Saccharopolyspora erythraea: one gene and its partner. The protein of the gene in region 2 interacts with the protein of the main gene of each other region in a pairwise test. Links are inferred from orthologs where the notes say so. Each region holds a gene or a part of one and is shown on either strand. Other genes may lie near its edges.

Region 1 (7,390 bases), 4.9 Mb from region 2 along the record:
CGGTGCACCTCGTCCCAGGTGTAGTCCAGCTCCTCCACCAGGAACAGCTCGATCAGGCGGTGCCTGCGCAGCACGTCGTAGGCCAGCCGCCGGCCCTCCGGGGTGAGTTCGACGCTGCGGTAGCGGACGTGGGTGACCAGGCCGAGCTGGGCGAGTTTGTTGATCATGCCCGAGACCGAGGACGGGCTGAGCCCGAGGCGCTGGGTCAGGGTCGCGTTCGTGACGGGCACGCCGCGCTCGCTGAGCCCGTAGATCGCCCGGACGTAGTCCTCGACGGAGGACGACGGACGCTCGGCCATGCTTGTCATGGTCTCAACGATAGAGCCGTGGACGCCGCAACCGATGCGTGCCCGTTGATGAACGGGTCGTGTCGGGGCGTCGTACCACCGGTCGGGCCGAACCTGGCGGGTGTCCTATACCGCGGCGGCCCGCGCGGCGCGCCTGCGACGCCGGCGCAGCGCCTCGGCCACGAGGCCTTGGCCGGGCGCGGCCAGGTAGACCACGGCGAACAGGCATGCCTGGCAGAGCACGATCATCCCGCCGGTCGAGGTGTCGATGTGGAAGCTGAGGTAGGTCCCCAGCACGCCGCTGAACACCGAGAGCGCGGCGGCCACGGCGAGCATCCGCGAGAACCGGCGGGTCAGCAGGAACGCGGTCGCCCCGGGCGTGATGAGCATCGCGGTCACCAGGATGACCCCGACCGCCTGCAACGCCACGACCACGGTCAGCGCGAGCATCGTCAGCAGCAGCGCGGCGATGCGCCGCGGGTTGAGGCCGATGGCGTGGGCGTGGGTGGGGTCGAAGGCGTAGAGGGTGAGGTCGCGCCGCTTGAGCAGCGCGACGGTGAGCACCAGGCCCGCGATGACCAGCACCTGGACGATGTCGTTGTCGGAGACGCCCAGGACGTTGCCGAACAGGATGTGGTTGAGGTCGACCTGGCTCGGGATCCGCGAGACCAGCACCAGCCCGAGCGCGAACAGGCCGGTGAACACCACGCCGATCGCCGCGTCGCCCTTGAGCCTGGTCGTGGACCGCACGGCGGCGATCAGGCCCACGGCCAGGCTGCCGAAGAGGAACGCGCCCGCCGAGAACGGCACCGAGAACACGTAGGCGAGCACGACCCCGGGCAGCACGGCGTGCGAGACCGCGTCGCCGAGCAGCGACCAGCCGATGAGCGTCACCCAGCACGACAGCACCGCGCACACGAGGCCGGCGACGACGCTGATCAGCAGGGCCCGTTGCATGAACCCGAACTGCAGGGGCTCGACGATCCACTGCACCACGTCGTTCACCGCGCTCCTCCCCGTTCGTCCATCGACCGCCTGCCGCGCGCCGGTGCGTCCATCGACCGCCACCTCGGCGGCCTACTGTGTGGCGGGGCGCTCACCGGCCGCCTCCCGCGTCGTCGCGGGGCCTGGCGGCGGCCACCTCGGCACCGAAGGTGCGGGCGAGGGTCTCCGGCGCGAGCACCTCGTCGAGCGGGCCGTGTGCGATCACCCGCTGCTGGATCAGGACGGCCTCATCGCACAGCGCGGGCACGCTGGCGAGGTCGTGGGTGGAGATCATGATCGTGCGCCCCTCGCCGCGCAGCGCCCGCAGCAGCTCGGCGATGGTCGCCTCCGACCTCTTGTCGACCCCGGCGAACGGCTCGTCGAGGAACAGCAGCCGGGCGTCCTGGGCGATCCCCCTGGCGACGAAGGCCCGCTTGCGCTGCCCGCCGGAGAGAGCGCCGATCGGGTTGCCGGCCAGGTCGGTGAGACCGACCCGTTCCAGAGCCGTCGCGACCGCGGCCCGGTCGGCCGCGCGGGGCCTGCGGGTGAGGCCGAGGTGGCCGTAGCGGCCCATCATCACGACGTCGGCGACGGTCACGGGGAACGTCCAGTCGACGGCCTCGGACTGCGGGACGTAGGCGATCAGTCCCTCCCGGCGGGCCTGCCGGGGCGAGCGCCCGAGCAGCCGGATCGTGCCGTGGTCCGGTCGCACCAGGCCCATCAGGGCCTTGAACAGCGTCGACTTGCCGGACCCGTTCATGCCCAGCAGCCCGCAGACCTGCCCGGCGGGCACGTCGACGGTGACGTCGTCCAGTGCCAGCGTCTCGCCGTAGTGGACGGTGACGCCGTGCGCGCTGATCCCGCCGCTCATCGCGAACCTCCGGTCAGCCCGGCCACGATGCTCTCGGCGTCGTGGCGCAGCAGGTCGAGGTAGGTGGGGACCGGGCCGCCGGGTTCGGACAGCGAGTCGACGTAGAGCTTCTCGCCCATCCGGGCACCGGTCTCGGCGGCCACCTGCCGCTGGGCCTTGTCGTTGACCGTCGACTCGCAGAACACAGCGGGCACGCGGTTGTCGCGGACGAAGCGGGTGGTGTCCTTGATCTGCTGCGGGGTGCCTTCCTCGTCGCTGTTGACCGGCCACAGGTAGGCCTCGCGCAGACCCGCGTCGCGCGCCAGGTAGGAGAACGCGCCCTCGCAGGTGACCAGCGCACGGTGGTGTCCGGGCAGCCGGGCCAGCTCCGCGCGCAGGTACTGGTCGATCTCGCCGATGCGGCGCAGGTAGGTGTCGGCGTTGGCGTGGAAGGTGGCGGCGTTGGCGGGGTCGAGCTGGGAGAGCGCGTCGCGGATGTTGGTGACGTAGACGGCGGCGTTGCGCGGAGACATCCACGCGTGCGGGTTGGCCTTGCCGCCGTACTGGCCGCTGCGGATCGGCATCGGCTCGACGCCGCTGGTGAGCGTGACGTGGCGGGCCTCGCTGCGCTGCACGAACCGGTCGAACCAGCGTTCCAGACCGAGCCCGTTGTCCAGGACCAGATCGGCCTTGGCCCCCTTGAGCAGGTCGCTGGGCGTGGGTTCGTACTCGTGGATCTCGGTGCCCGGCTTGGTGATCGACTCGACCACGACCTTGTCCCCGGCGATGTTGCGGGTCATGTCGGCGATCACGGTGAAGGTCGTGACGACGTGCTTGCGCCCGTCGTCGGCCGGCGCGCCCGCGACGGTGCCGCACGCCGTGGCCGTCACCGCGAGCGCCAGTGCGCACGTCAGGGCGACGAACGTGTTTCGGTGACCTGATGCCCGAGTTTTCGCCACGACGAAAACTGTACTAGGTGCGTTGCCGGCCACCAAGGGGTGTGATCGAAGCGGGACATGGGACACTGGACGGCGCTATGTCTGCATCCCTGCCGCTTGTCTTCGACGCGCCCCGCCGCGGCATGCCGCCCCGGCACCTCGCCGACCTCTCGGCCGACGAGCGGCGCGCGGCCGTCACCGAGCTGGGCGAGAAGCCGTTCCGGGCCCGCCAGCTCGCGCACCACTACTTCGGCCGCCTCAACGCCGACGTGGAGTCGATGACCGACATCCCGGCGGGCAGCCGCGCCAAGCTCGGCGCCGACCTGCTGCCGACGCTGCTCACACCGGTCCGCAACGTCGACACCGACGAGGGCACGACCCGCAAGACCCTGTGGCGCGCCCACGACGGCACGCTGCTGGAGAGCGTGCTGATGCGCTACCCGGACCGCGCCACGGTCTGCATCTCCAGCCAGGCGGGCTGCGGGATGGCGTGCCCGTTCTGCGCGACCGGCCAGGGCGGCCTGCAGCGCAACCTGTCCACCGCCGAGATCGTCGACCAGGTCCGCTCCGCGGCGGCGATGATGCGCGACGGCGAGGTGCCCGGCGGGCCGGGCAGGCTGTCCAACGTCGTGTTCATGGGGATGGGCGAGCCGCTGGCCAACTACAAGCGCGTGATCAACGCGGTGCACCGCATCTGCGATCCCGCGCCCGAGGGCCTGGGCCTGTCGCAGCGCTCGGTCACGGTCTCCACGGTCGGCCTGGTGCCCGCCATCAAGCGGATGACCGCGGAGGACCTGCACGTCACGCTCGCGGTGTCGCTGCACACCCCGGACGACGAGCTGCGGGACACCCTCGTGCCGGTCAACAACCGGTGGAAGGTCGAGGAGGTCCTGCAGGCGGCCAGGGGCTACGCCGACCACACCGGGCGGCGGGTGTCGATCGAGTACGCCCTGATCCGCGACATCAACGACCAGCCGTGGCGGGCCGACCTGCTCGGCAAGCTGCTGCACAAGCACCTCGGCCAGTTCGTGCACGTGAACCTGATCCCGCTGAACCCGACGCCGGGCAGCAAGTGGGACGCCAGCCCCAAGCCGGTCGAGCGCGAGTTCGTGCGCCGCGTGCGCGAGGCGGGTGTGCCGTGCACAGTGCGCGACACCCGCGGGCAGGAGATCGCTGCGGCCTGCGGCCAGCTCGCCGCCGAGGAGTAGGTCCCGGCTCGCCTGCGTGGGTGCCTCAGGTCCAGACGCCCGATGTGCCGCGCCGGTGGCTGCCGACCAGGTGGGTGTCGACCATCCCGATCGCCTCCATCAGGGCGAACATCGTCGTGGGTCCGACGAAAGCGAACCCCTTGCGGCGCAGCGCCTTGGCCAGCGCGGCCGACTCCGGGGAGCGCGTGGGCACCTCCGTCATCGTGCGCGGCGCAGGCGTCGTCTCCGGCCGGAACGACCAGACGAACGCGTCGAGGCCGCCCTCGGCGCGCAGCGCGAGCGTGGCCCGGGCGTTGGTGACGGCCGCGCGGACCTTCAGGCGGTTGCGCACGATCCCGGGGTCGGCCAGCAGCCGTTCGACGTCGGCCTCGGTGTAGGCGGCGACCGCCTCGGGGTCGAAGTCGTCGAAGGCCTTGCGGAACGCGGGCCGCTTGCGCAGGATCGTCGCCCACGACAGGCCGGCCTGGAACGCCTCCAGGCTGATGCGCTCGTATAGCGCCTGCTCGCCGCGCACCGGCATGCCCCACTCGGTGTCGTAGTAGTCGCGCAGCAGCGGATCGCTCGCCGCCCACGGCGGCCGGGCGAGGCCGTCGGCGCAGATCACCGCGCCGGTGGAGGGCGCGGCGCGCTCGTCGTCGGCGGGCACCTGATCGGCGGGCATCAGAACAGCCTGCCCTCCTTCGCCTCGGACGGTTCCTCCAGCGCCAGCAGGAACCGCTTGCGGTCGAGGCCGCCGGCGTAGCCGGTGAGCTTGCCGTCCGCGCCGACGACGCGGTGGCACGGCACGATCACCGACAGCGGGTTGCGGCCGTTGGCCGCGCCGACCGCCTGCGAGTAGCCGACGCCGCCCAGTTCGCGCGCGAGGTCGCCGTAGGTGCGCGTCTCGCCGTAGGGGATGCGGGTGAGCAGCTCCCAGACGCGCTGGTGGAACTCGTCGCCGCGCGGGGCCAGCGGCAGGTCGAAGGTGGTCCGCTCACCGGCGAAGTACTCGCCGAGCTGGCGCTCGGTCTCCTCGAAACCGGTGTCCACGCGCTGCCCCATGCTCTCGGCGCCGGGCTTTCGCCGATGGTCCTCGTAGTACAGGCCGACCAGGGCGCCGTCGGTGGCGACGGCGGTCAGTTCGCCGACCGGTGAGTCGATCACCGCGTGCACCGTGCTCATGTCGTCTCCATAAGATCGTTGGTGTTCAGGACGTGGTGTTCTGGATGCCCAGGGCGGCGGGGTGTGGCTGATGTTGTCTTGCCGTGGCCGCCTACGCAGGACTCGCACCCGTCCCCCGCGACTCCGGGCGCATCCGCGGCAACCTGCACCGCCCGAAGCGCTACCACCGCGGCCTGCGGCGGGTGTTCTACCTCGCCGCGCTGTCGAGCATCAAACGCCCCGACAGCCCCTCCCGTTCCTTCTACCAGCGCAAACGTGGCGAGGGGAAACGGCACACCCAGGCATTGATCGCGCTCGCCCGCCGCCTGGTCGACGTGATCTGGGCACTGCTGCGCGACGGCCGCACCTTCCAGATCACGCCACCGCCCCAGACCGACGCGACTTGACACGATCATTGAGACTCCTCGGGTCCTCGTGTCCTCCGTCCGGTAGACGTTCGGGCGGGGCCGAGCGTGAGACGGCGACGCGCTGACGCTAGCCGAGCGCACCGACGGTTAGGCTCGGCCGGTCGAGGTGCCAAGGGAGGAGTGGCGGCGCATGGAGATCTGGGTCAACCCGGCGTGTTCGAAGTGCCGGTCGGCGGTGTCGCTGCTGGACGAGGCCGGTGCGCACTACACGGTGCGCAAGTACCTGGAGGACCCGCCGAACGAGCGGGAGCTCGCCGAGGTGCTGGACCGGCTCGGGCTCGAGCCGTGGGACATCACCAGGACCGGTGAGGAGACGGCGAAGCGGCTGGAGATCGGCACCTGGGAGCGGACGCCCGCCGAGCGGCCACGGTGGATCCAGGCCCTCGTGGCGAACCCGGAGCTCATCCAGCGCCCGATCATCACCGCCGACGACGGCACCGCGGTCGTCGGCCGCACCCCGGACGCGGTGGCGTCGATGCTGCGTTGAGCCGGGGACCGCGGGACGTGCCGGAACGCCGGACGCCCCTCGCCCCCGGGCGTGGGAGGCGAGGGGCGCTTCCAGGTCCGGGCGGCCCCTGGTGAGGTGCTCGCACCAGGGACCGGCCCGGCGCGGGCCGCGAGGACTCCCGGCGAGTCCCCGGGCCCGGTCTCCGAGTCGGGCCCGGCGGTCAGCGCGTGTGCTCGACGATGGCTTCATGGAGGACGCGCAGACCTTCGTCGAGCAGGTCGTGGCCGATCACCAGCGGCGGCAGCAGCCGGATGACGTTGCCGTAGGTGCCGCAGGTGAGCACCACGACGCCCTTCTCGTGGCAGGTCTTCGCGATCCGCGAGGTCAGCTCGGGGTCGGGCTCGTCGCCGCCCGCCTTGACGAACTCGACGCCGATCATGGCGCCGCGGCCGCGGACGTCGAGGATCCGGTCGGTGTACTCGGCCGCGCTGCGCAGACGCGGCATGACCGCGTCCTGCACGCCTCGGGCCGCGGCGGCGAGGTCCTGCTCGCGCATGGCCCGGATCGAGCCCAGCGCGGCGGCGCAGGCCAGCGGGTTGCCGCCGTAGGTGCCGCCGAGGCTGCCCGGGGGCAGCGCGTCCATCAGCTCGGCGCGACCGGTGACCGCGGCCAGCGGCAGCCCGCCCGCGATGCCCTTGGCGGTGGTGATCAGGTCCGGCACCACGTTCTCGTGGTCGCAGGCGAACCAGGCGCCGGTGCGGCAGAAGCCGGTCTGGATCTCGTCGGCGACGAACAGCACGCCGTTGTCGGTGCACCACTTCGAGATCGCGGGCAGGAAACCGGGCGCGGGCTCGATGAAGCCGCCCTCGCCCTGCAACGGCTCGATCAGCACCGCGGCCACGGTGTCGGCGCCGAGCTGCTTCTCGATGCGGTCGACGGCCTCGCGGGCGCTCTCCGCGCCGCCGCGCTGGTCGCGCGCCGGGTAGGACATCGGCACCCGGTAGACCTCGGGCGCGAACGGCCCGAAGCCGTGCTTGTACGGCTTGGACTTGGCGGTCAGCGCCATCGTGAGGTTGGTGCGGCCGTGGTAGGCGTGGTCGAACACCA
Region 2 (7,363 bases):
GGGGTGTCTCGGAGATGGCGAAGTGCGGCGACCGGGCGGTGGCGTCGCGCCAGTTCTCCTCGGTGACGCCGTAGGCGTCGAGCATCATCTCCGACCGCAGCCAGCCCGGCGAGATCGAGACCGCCGTGCAGCCGTGGGGCGCCAGCTCCTCGGCCTGGGCGCGGGCCAGCCGGTGCGCGGAGAACTTGGCGAGGTCGAAGAACGCCCCGCCTTCGCTGCGGTAGTACTTCTCGTTGACCTCGGCGGTGCCGTCGGTCACCTCGAAGACGATGCCGCCGCGCGTGCGGATCATCAGCGGCAGCGCGAAGTGGCTGGTGATCATGTGCGCGTCGATGCCCAGCCGCAGCCTGCGCAGCCCCTTGTCCAGCGACTGCTCCCAGATCGGCTTGTGCCAGTCCATCAGGTGCTCGCCGCCGATGTCGTTGACCAGCACGTCCAGCCGCCCCCGCTCGGCGTCGACCCGCTCGGCGAGGCCGCGGACCTGTTCCGGCTCCAGGTGGTCGACCCGGGCCGCGATGCCCTCACCCCCGGCCCGCGACACCAGCTCGGCGGTCTCCTCGATGGTCTCCGGCCGGTCGTACTCCGAGCGGCCCTCCCGGGTGCTGCGACCGGTGCAGTACACCGTCGCGCCCGCCGCGCCGAGCTCCACGGCGATCCCGCGGCCCGCTCCGCGGGTCGCCCCCGCCACCAGCGCGACCTTGCCGCGCAGCGGGGCGTTCACCGGTATCCCGCGTCGTCGGCGGGCTTGCCCGCGTAGGTGACCTCTACGGCGTAGCGCCAGCTGTCCGGCTGCGTGCCGTCGAGGTCGGTGAAGCCGTAGACCTTCGCCAGCCCGCCGCTGGAGAGCGACTGCCCGTTCCAGCGCGCGACATCCGGATCCGACGCCAGCGCGGCGACCGCACGGCCGACGAAGCGCGGGGACTCCGAGATGCAGAAGTGCGGTTCGACGGCCGTCGCGTCGCGCCAGTTCTCCTCGGCGACCCCGAAGAGCTCCAGCATCAGCTCCGAACGCAGCCAGCCCGGTGTGAGCGACACCGCCGTGCAGCCGTGCGCCTTGAGCTCCTGGCCCTGCACCCACGCCATCCGGTGCGCGGTGAACTTGGCGACGTCGAAGAACGCGCCGGTCTCGGCGCGGTAGTGCTCGCCGTCGACCTCGGCGGTGCCGTCGGTGATCTCGACCGACAGCCCGCCCGGACGCCGGTGCAGCAGCCCCAGCGCGTGAAAGCTGGTGATCATGTGCGCCTCGATGCTCACCCGCAGCCGCCGGATCCCGTTGTCCAGCGAGCGTTCCCACAGCGGCCCGCCGAAGTCCGTGAGGTTCTCGCCGCCGAGGTTGTTGACCAGGACGTCCAGCTTGCCGCAGTCGGCGTCGATCCGCTCGACGAGCGCACGCACCTGGTCGGGCTCGCGGTGGTCGGCCTCCACCGCGACGCCCCGTCCGCCCGCGGCCGTCACCATCTCCGCGGTGTCCTCAATGGTCTCCGGGCGGTCGTAGTCCGAGCGCCGCTCCCGCGTGCTCCGTCCGGTGCAGTACACGGTGGCTCCCGCCGCGCCGAGCTCCACGGCGATCCCCCGTCCCGCGCCGCGGGTCGCTCCCGCCACCAGCGCGACCCTGCCGTGCAGTGGTGCGTTCATCGGTCGGTTCCCCTTCGTTCGTCGTGCTGTTCACCAGTGGAACCGATGCTCGCGGCCAAATCAGACACCTCCGGTCGTGTTTTCGCCGAATCTCGCGAACCCGACCTCGCGGTGCCTGGTCCCCAGCCGTCACCCGCGGGGTACGGTGTTCGGTGGTGATCACGCTCCGGCGTGCGAACCGGACAAGGGGAGGACCGAGCTCGGCTCTGTGCGCGCCGCGACACACCTGGTAGGGCACGCGGCGTGGCTGCTGGACTCAAAGGCATCGGGATGCCTACCGTCCGCACGGGGTTGACAACGCCCGGGCGTCGAGAGTCCGGCTGTCGAATCAGCACCAGAGCACAGAGCCACGATCAGGAAGGCGGATCCGATGACGCCCCCGCACAACTACCTCGCGGTGATCAAGGTCGTCGGCATCGGTGGTGGCGGCGTCAACGCCGTGAACCGCATGATCGAGGTCGGGCTCAAGGGTGTCGAGTTCATCGCGGTGAACACCGACGCGCAGGCCCTGCTGATGTCCGACGCCGACGTCAAGCTCGACATCGGCCGGGAGCTCACCCGCGGGCTGGGGGCGGGCGCGGCGCCGGAGGTCGGCCACAAGGCGGCGGAGGACCACAAGGAGGAGATCGAGGAGGTCCTCAAGGGCGCCGACATGGTCTTCGTGACCGCGGGCGAGGGCGGCGGCACGGGCACCGGTGGCGCACCGGTGATCGCCTCGGTCGCGCGCAAGCTCGGCGCGCTGACCATCGGCGTGGTCACCCGGCCGTTCTCCTTCGAGGGCAAGCGGCGCGCCAACCAGGCCGAGCAGGGCATCAAGGAGCTGCGCGACTGCTGCGACACCCTGATCGTCATCCCCAACGACCGGCTCCTGCAGCTCGGCGACATCGGCGTGAGCCTGATGGACGCCTTCCGCTCGGCGGACGAGGTCCTGCTCTCCGGTGTCCAGGGCATCACCGACCTGATCACCACCCCCGGTCTGATCAACCTCGACTTCGCCGACGTCAAGAGCGTCATGTCCGGGGCGGGCAGCGCCTTGATGGGCATCGGCTCGGCGCGCGGGGAGGGCAGAGCCGTGCAGGCCGCGCAAAAGGCGATCAACTCGCCGCTGCTGGAGGCGTCCATGGAGGGCGCGCACGGCGTGCTGCTGGCCATAGCGGGCGGTTCGGACCTGGGCCTGTTCGAGATCAACGAGTCCGCCTCGCTGGTGCAGGAGTCCGCGCACCCCGAGGCCAACATCATCTTCGGTACGGTGATCGACGACTCGCTGGGCGACGAGGTCCGGGTGACCGTGATCGCCGCGGGCTTCGACGCCGGCACCCCGACGCACAAGAAGCTCGAACCGACCAAGGTCGGCTCCCGCGACGCGGTCGCCTCCGGCGAGGCGGGCCGCGTCACCGAGGGCCAGGTCGTCGGCAGCAAGCCGGAGCCCGAGCCCGCGCCGCCGCAGCAGGCCCCGGCGCCCGAGCCCGTCGCGCAGCAGCCCGCGCCCCCGCAGCCTCCGGCCCAGCCGGAACCGCAGCCGCAGCCCGAGCCGCCGCAGCAGCAGGCGCCCGCACCGGCGCAGCACCAGGAGCCCGAGCGGCCCCAGCCGCAGCCGGAACAGCGCGAATCCACCGACCAGCGCGGCGGTTTCGCGCAGCGCTCCGCGGTCCTCGGCAGCGACGGAGCCGGGCCGAGCGTGTCGGTGCCCACCCGTACCGGCGGCAGCGGATACCCGTCCCACGGGGGCATGAGCGGCTCGCTGCCGAACCGGGCGGTGCCGGTCACCGACGACAACGACGACGACGTCGACATCCCGCCGTTCATGCGCCGCTGAACGGCCCGCGCGGTCCGCGTCGTGGGGATGCGGTCCCGCCGCCGCGATGAGCGAGAATCGACACCGGAGAGCTTCGGCCTCCGGTGTCGTTTTCGTTCGGGCGGGCGAGCCGGCCCGTGGGAGGGATGGAGAGCCAGTGCGGATTCGTCGCGTGATCACCACGCGGGAAGGCGGTGCGTCCCGGCCGCCGTTCGACTCGTTCAACCTCGGCGGCCGGGTCGGTGACGACCCTGCGGCGGTGGCGGCCAACCAGCGCAAGCTCGCCGAGGGAATCGGCCTGGCCGAGGACCGGCTGGTGTGGATGGAGCAGATCCACGGCCGCAACGCCGCCGTCGTCGACGGCCCGGTTCCGGAGCCGGTCGAGGCGACCGACGCGCTGGTGACCGCCGAGCCGGGGCTCGCGCTGGTCGCGCTGACCGCCGACTGCGTGCCGGTGCTGCTGGGCGACCCGGAGAGCGGCGTGGTGTCGGCCGTGCACGCCGGCCGGGTCGGTGCACGCGTCGGGGTCGTGGTGTCCGCGCTGAAGGCCATGCAGGAGGCCGGAGCCCGGCTCGACCGCATCGAGGCGCTGCTCGGTCCGGCGGCCTGCGGCGAGTGCTACGAGGTGCCGCCGGAGATGCAGGCCGACGTGGAGCTGCACCTGCCCGGCAGCGCCTGCAAGACCCGCAAGGGCACCACCGGACTCGACATCCGCGCCGGGCTGTGGGAGCAGCTCGCGGCCGCCGGGATCGCCGGCATCGGCGTCGACCCGCGCTGCACGATGGAGTCCCGCGAGCTCTACAGCCACCGCCGCGACGGCGGCCGGACCGGCCGCTTCGCCGCGGTCGTGTGGGCGGAGCCGGAGGACCAGCGGTGAGCGAGGAGAGCAGGCAGGAGCGCAAGGCCGAGATCGCCGAGTCGCTGCGGGAGGTGCGCGAGCGCGTCGACGCCGCCTGCCGCGCCGCGGGCAGGCAGCCGGAAGAGGTCGAGTTGCTGGCGGTCACCAAGACATTCCCGGCGACCGACGCGGCGCTGCTGGCCGACTTGGGGCTGACCGAACTGGCCGAGAACCGCGAGCAGGAGGCGCGCGGCAAGGTGGCCGAGTTCTCCGAGCTGCGCCCGGACACCGCGGTGCGCTGGCACATGATCGGGCAGTTGCAACGCAACAAGGCCCGCTCGGTGGTCCGCTGGGCCGACGTCGTGGAGTCGGTCGACAGCGTGCGGCTCGCGGAGGCGCTGCGGCGGGCGACGGCCAGCGCGCTCGACGCGGGGGAGCGCGGCGAACCGCTCGACGTGCTGATCCAGGTCGGCCTAGACGATGCCGCCGGGCGCGGCGGATGTCCGCCCGGCGACGTTTCCGCACTCGCCGCCGAGATCACCCGCCACAGTGATCTTCGGTTGCGGGGAGTGATGGCCGTGGCACCCCTTGGCGGAGACCCGGATGTGGCCTTCGCTACACTTTCAGGGATTGCCCGGCGCCTGCAGGAGGACTACCCCGAAGCTGTTGAAATGTCGGCTGGAATGAGCGGCGACCTCGAGAGTGCGGTGGCGCACGGCTCGACACGCGTGCGTGTCGGAACTGCGCTGCTGGGAGGTCGCCGGTTAATCTCGCCGTAGCCGTATCGGGGGGTCGAGGGTCGGCCGCTCGCGCTCGGCTGCTGTGGAGTCGCAGAGGAAGGGCATGCCGATGAGCGCTTTGCACAAGCTGAAGGCTTACTTCGGCATGGTCCCCGCCGACGAGATCGACGAGGTCTACGACGACGAGGTGGTCTACCGCGACCGCTACGCGGACCCCGACACCTCCTACGACGCACCACCCGACCGGGTGGGTGGCCGCCGGCGCGTTGCCGGCGGCGTCCGGGGCGGCTACCAGCAGGAGGCCGAGGAGGACGGCGGCGACTACGGCGAGGAGTTCCGCGAGCCGGCGCGTTCGCGCAGGCAGTGGTCCCCGTCGGAGCCGCCCGTCCGGGCGCCGCTGGGGTCCGACGCGCACCGGGAGCAGGTTTCCCGCCTGCGGGCCGTAACCGATACCGGCAGCCATTTCAACTTGAGCAAGATCACAACCCTGCATCCGCGCAGTTACAGCGAGGCCCGCACCATCGGCGAGCAGTATCGCGACGGCACACCGGTGATCATGAACCTGACGGAAATGGACGAAGCGGACGCCAAGCGGCTGGTGGACTTCGCCGCCGGGCTGGCGTTCGCCCTCCGCGGTTCGATCGAGAAGGTCACCAATCGAGTGTTCTTGCTCTCACCGCCCAACGTGGACGTGGCGGCCGAGGACAAGCGCCGCCTCGCCGAGGGCGCCTTTTTCAACTACGGGTGAGTGGTGGCACAGTTGAAGCGTGGAACCGGCGCTGATCGTCCTTTATTACGTTCTCTTCTTCTTCTGGCTGCTGCTCACGGCACGTATCGTGATCGAGCTCGTTCGGGTGTTCGCGCGCGACTGGCGCCCCGCAGGGGGGGTTGCAATCGCGTTGGAGAGCATCTACACAGTGACCGACCCGCCGATCCGACTTCTGCGTCGGGTGATCCCGACGGTCCGGATCGGCGGCGTCGGACTGGACCTATCGATTATGGTGCTGCTGCTGGTTGTGTTCATACTGATGCAACTGGTGAAGTCCGGGTGACGGGGAACCCGGACGACCCGCAGCCGAGGAGTGCGTGAGGTGATCTTGTGGGCTTGACCCCCGCCGACGTTCATAACGTCGCGTTCAGCAAACCTCCGATCGGCAAGCGGGGCTACAACGAGGACGAGGTTGACGCTTTCCTCGACCTGGTTGAAGCCGAGCTTGCCCGCCTGGTCGAGGAGAACAACGACCTGCGCAGCCAGGTCGAGCAGCTGGAGTCGCAGCTGCAGACCGCGCAGGTCGACCTGGACGACGCCCGCAGCCAGGCGGCGCAGGTCTCCGCGGCACCGGCCCCCGTGGTGGAGGAGCCCCGTCGGCTGGCGCCGGTCCCGGCACCGACCGCTGCTGAGCAGACGTCGCCGGGTGGCGATCATCACGTGCAGGCCGCCAAGGTGCTCGGCCTCGCGCAGGAGATGGCCGACCGCCTGACCGGGGAGGCCAAGGCCGAGGCCGACGGCATGCTGTCGGAGGCCCGGACCAAGTCCGAGCAGCTGCTCTCCGACGCGCGCGCCAAGAGCGACAGCATGGTCAACGAGTCGCGCACCCGCGCGGAGACCATGCTCAACGACGCGCGGACCAGGGCCGAGACCCTGGAGCGGCAGGCCAGGGAGAAGGCCGCCGGGCTGGAGCGCGACGCCCAGCGCAAGCACGCCGAGGTGATGGGCAACATCACGCAGGAGAAGAACGCGCTCGAGAAGAAGATCGACACGCTGCGCACCTTCGAGCGCGAGTACCGCACCAGACTGCAGACCTACCTGGAGTCGCAGCTCCGCGAGCTGCAGGACCGCGGTTCGGCGGCGCCGGCCGAGAGCGGCAGCCGCTCCTCCGGCCAGCAGAGCTACAGCTTCGGGGCGCGTGCCGCCGAGGCGGGCTGACGACGACGGCTGTCGGCGGCGGTGACCTGGGGAGGTATCGCCGCCGGAGGCCGTCCCGGCCGGGCCGTGCAAAGGGCGTGAAGTGACGTGCTGTTGATCGTGCTGCTGCTGGTCCTGGCGGCCGGCGGGGTGCTGGTCGGCGCGGTCGTCGTCGATCGCCCCGAGTGGGCCTGGGCGTCGGTTCTGCTGTGCGTGATGGGCGTGGTGCTGCTGGTCGTGGACCGGGCGCGGCGCCGACGGGAAGCGAGCTCGTCGGCGGTGCGGTGGTCCGGGACCGAGGGTGAGCAGCCCGCGCCTGCCGCGCAGGAGCCCCCCGACGCGGAGGTGGAGCCCGCGGAGGAGGACACCGACGCTGCGGACCTGCTCGTGGTGTCGGAGCTGGAAGCCGAGGTCGTCGTCATCGACGAGCGGCCCCGCTACCACCTCCG

The links.
Region 1: the proteins of ftsZ (region 2) and rlmN interact in binary tests that used the Escherichia coli proteins (3 or more experiments, as listed by UniProt). The link is inferred for Saccharopolyspora erythraea from one-to-one orthologs.

What each region holds. Positions count from the first base shown.
Region 1 is NZ_CP054839.1:6,760,835-6,768,224, reverse strand. Bases 2,365-5,212 are described here. They hold rlmN (23S rRNA (adenine(2503)-C(2))-methyltransferase RlmN), read left to right. Parts: upstream 2,365-3,157; coding sequence 3,158-4,267; downstream 4,268-5,212. Other genes in these bases: HUO13_RS30200 (methylated-DNA--[protein]-cysteine S-methyltransferase), read right to left, coding at 4,928-5,212; HUO13_RS30205 (DNA-3-methyladenine glycosylase I), read right to left, coding at 4,293-4,928; HUO13_RS30215 (metal ABC transporter substrate-binding protein), read right to left, coding at 2,365-3,080. In the rest of the region: HUO13_RS30230 (metal-dependent transcriptional regulator), read right to left, coding at 1-299; HUO13_RS30225 (metal ABC transporter permease), read right to left, coding at 414-1,292; HUO13_RS30220 (metal ABC transporter ATP-binding protein), read right to left, coding at 1,384-2,142; more of HUO13_RS30215, read right to left, coding at 2,139-2,364; more of HUO13_RS30200, read right to left, coding at 5,213-5,428; HUO13_RS30190 (ArsC/Spx/MgsR family protein), read left to right, coding at 5,966-6,322; gabT (4-aminobutyrate--2-oxoglutarate transaminase), read right to left, coding at 6,504-7,390.
Region 2 is NZ_CP054839.1:1,865,640-1,873,002, reverse strand. The notes cover bases 1,408-4,228. They hold ftsZ (cell division protein FtsZ), read left to right. Parts: upstream 1,408-2,005; coding sequence 2,006-3,451; downstream 3,452-4,228. Other genes in these bases: pgeF (peptidoglycan editing factor PgeF), read left to right, coding at 3,588-4,228; HUO13_RS08645 (SDR family oxidoreductase), read right to left, coding at 1,408-1,635. In the rest of the region: HUO13_RS08650 (SDR family oxidoreductase), read right to left, coding at 1-721; more of HUO13_RS08645, read right to left, coding at 718-1,407; more of pgeF, read left to right, coding at 4,229-4,307; HUO13_RS08630 (YggS family pyridoxal phosphate-dependent enzyme), read left to right, coding at 4,304-5,047; HUO13_RS08625 (cell division protein SepF), read left to right, coding at 5,118-5,756; HUO13_RS08620 (YggT family protein), read left to right, coding at 5,776-6,060; DivIVA-like cell division protein Wag31, read left to right, coding at 6,108-6,935; HUO13_RS08610 (hypothetical protein), read left to right, coding at 7,023-7,363. UniProt on the Escherichia coli protein: Essential cell division protein that forms a contractile ring structure (Z ring) at the future cell division site. The regulation of the ring assembly controls the timing and the location of cell division.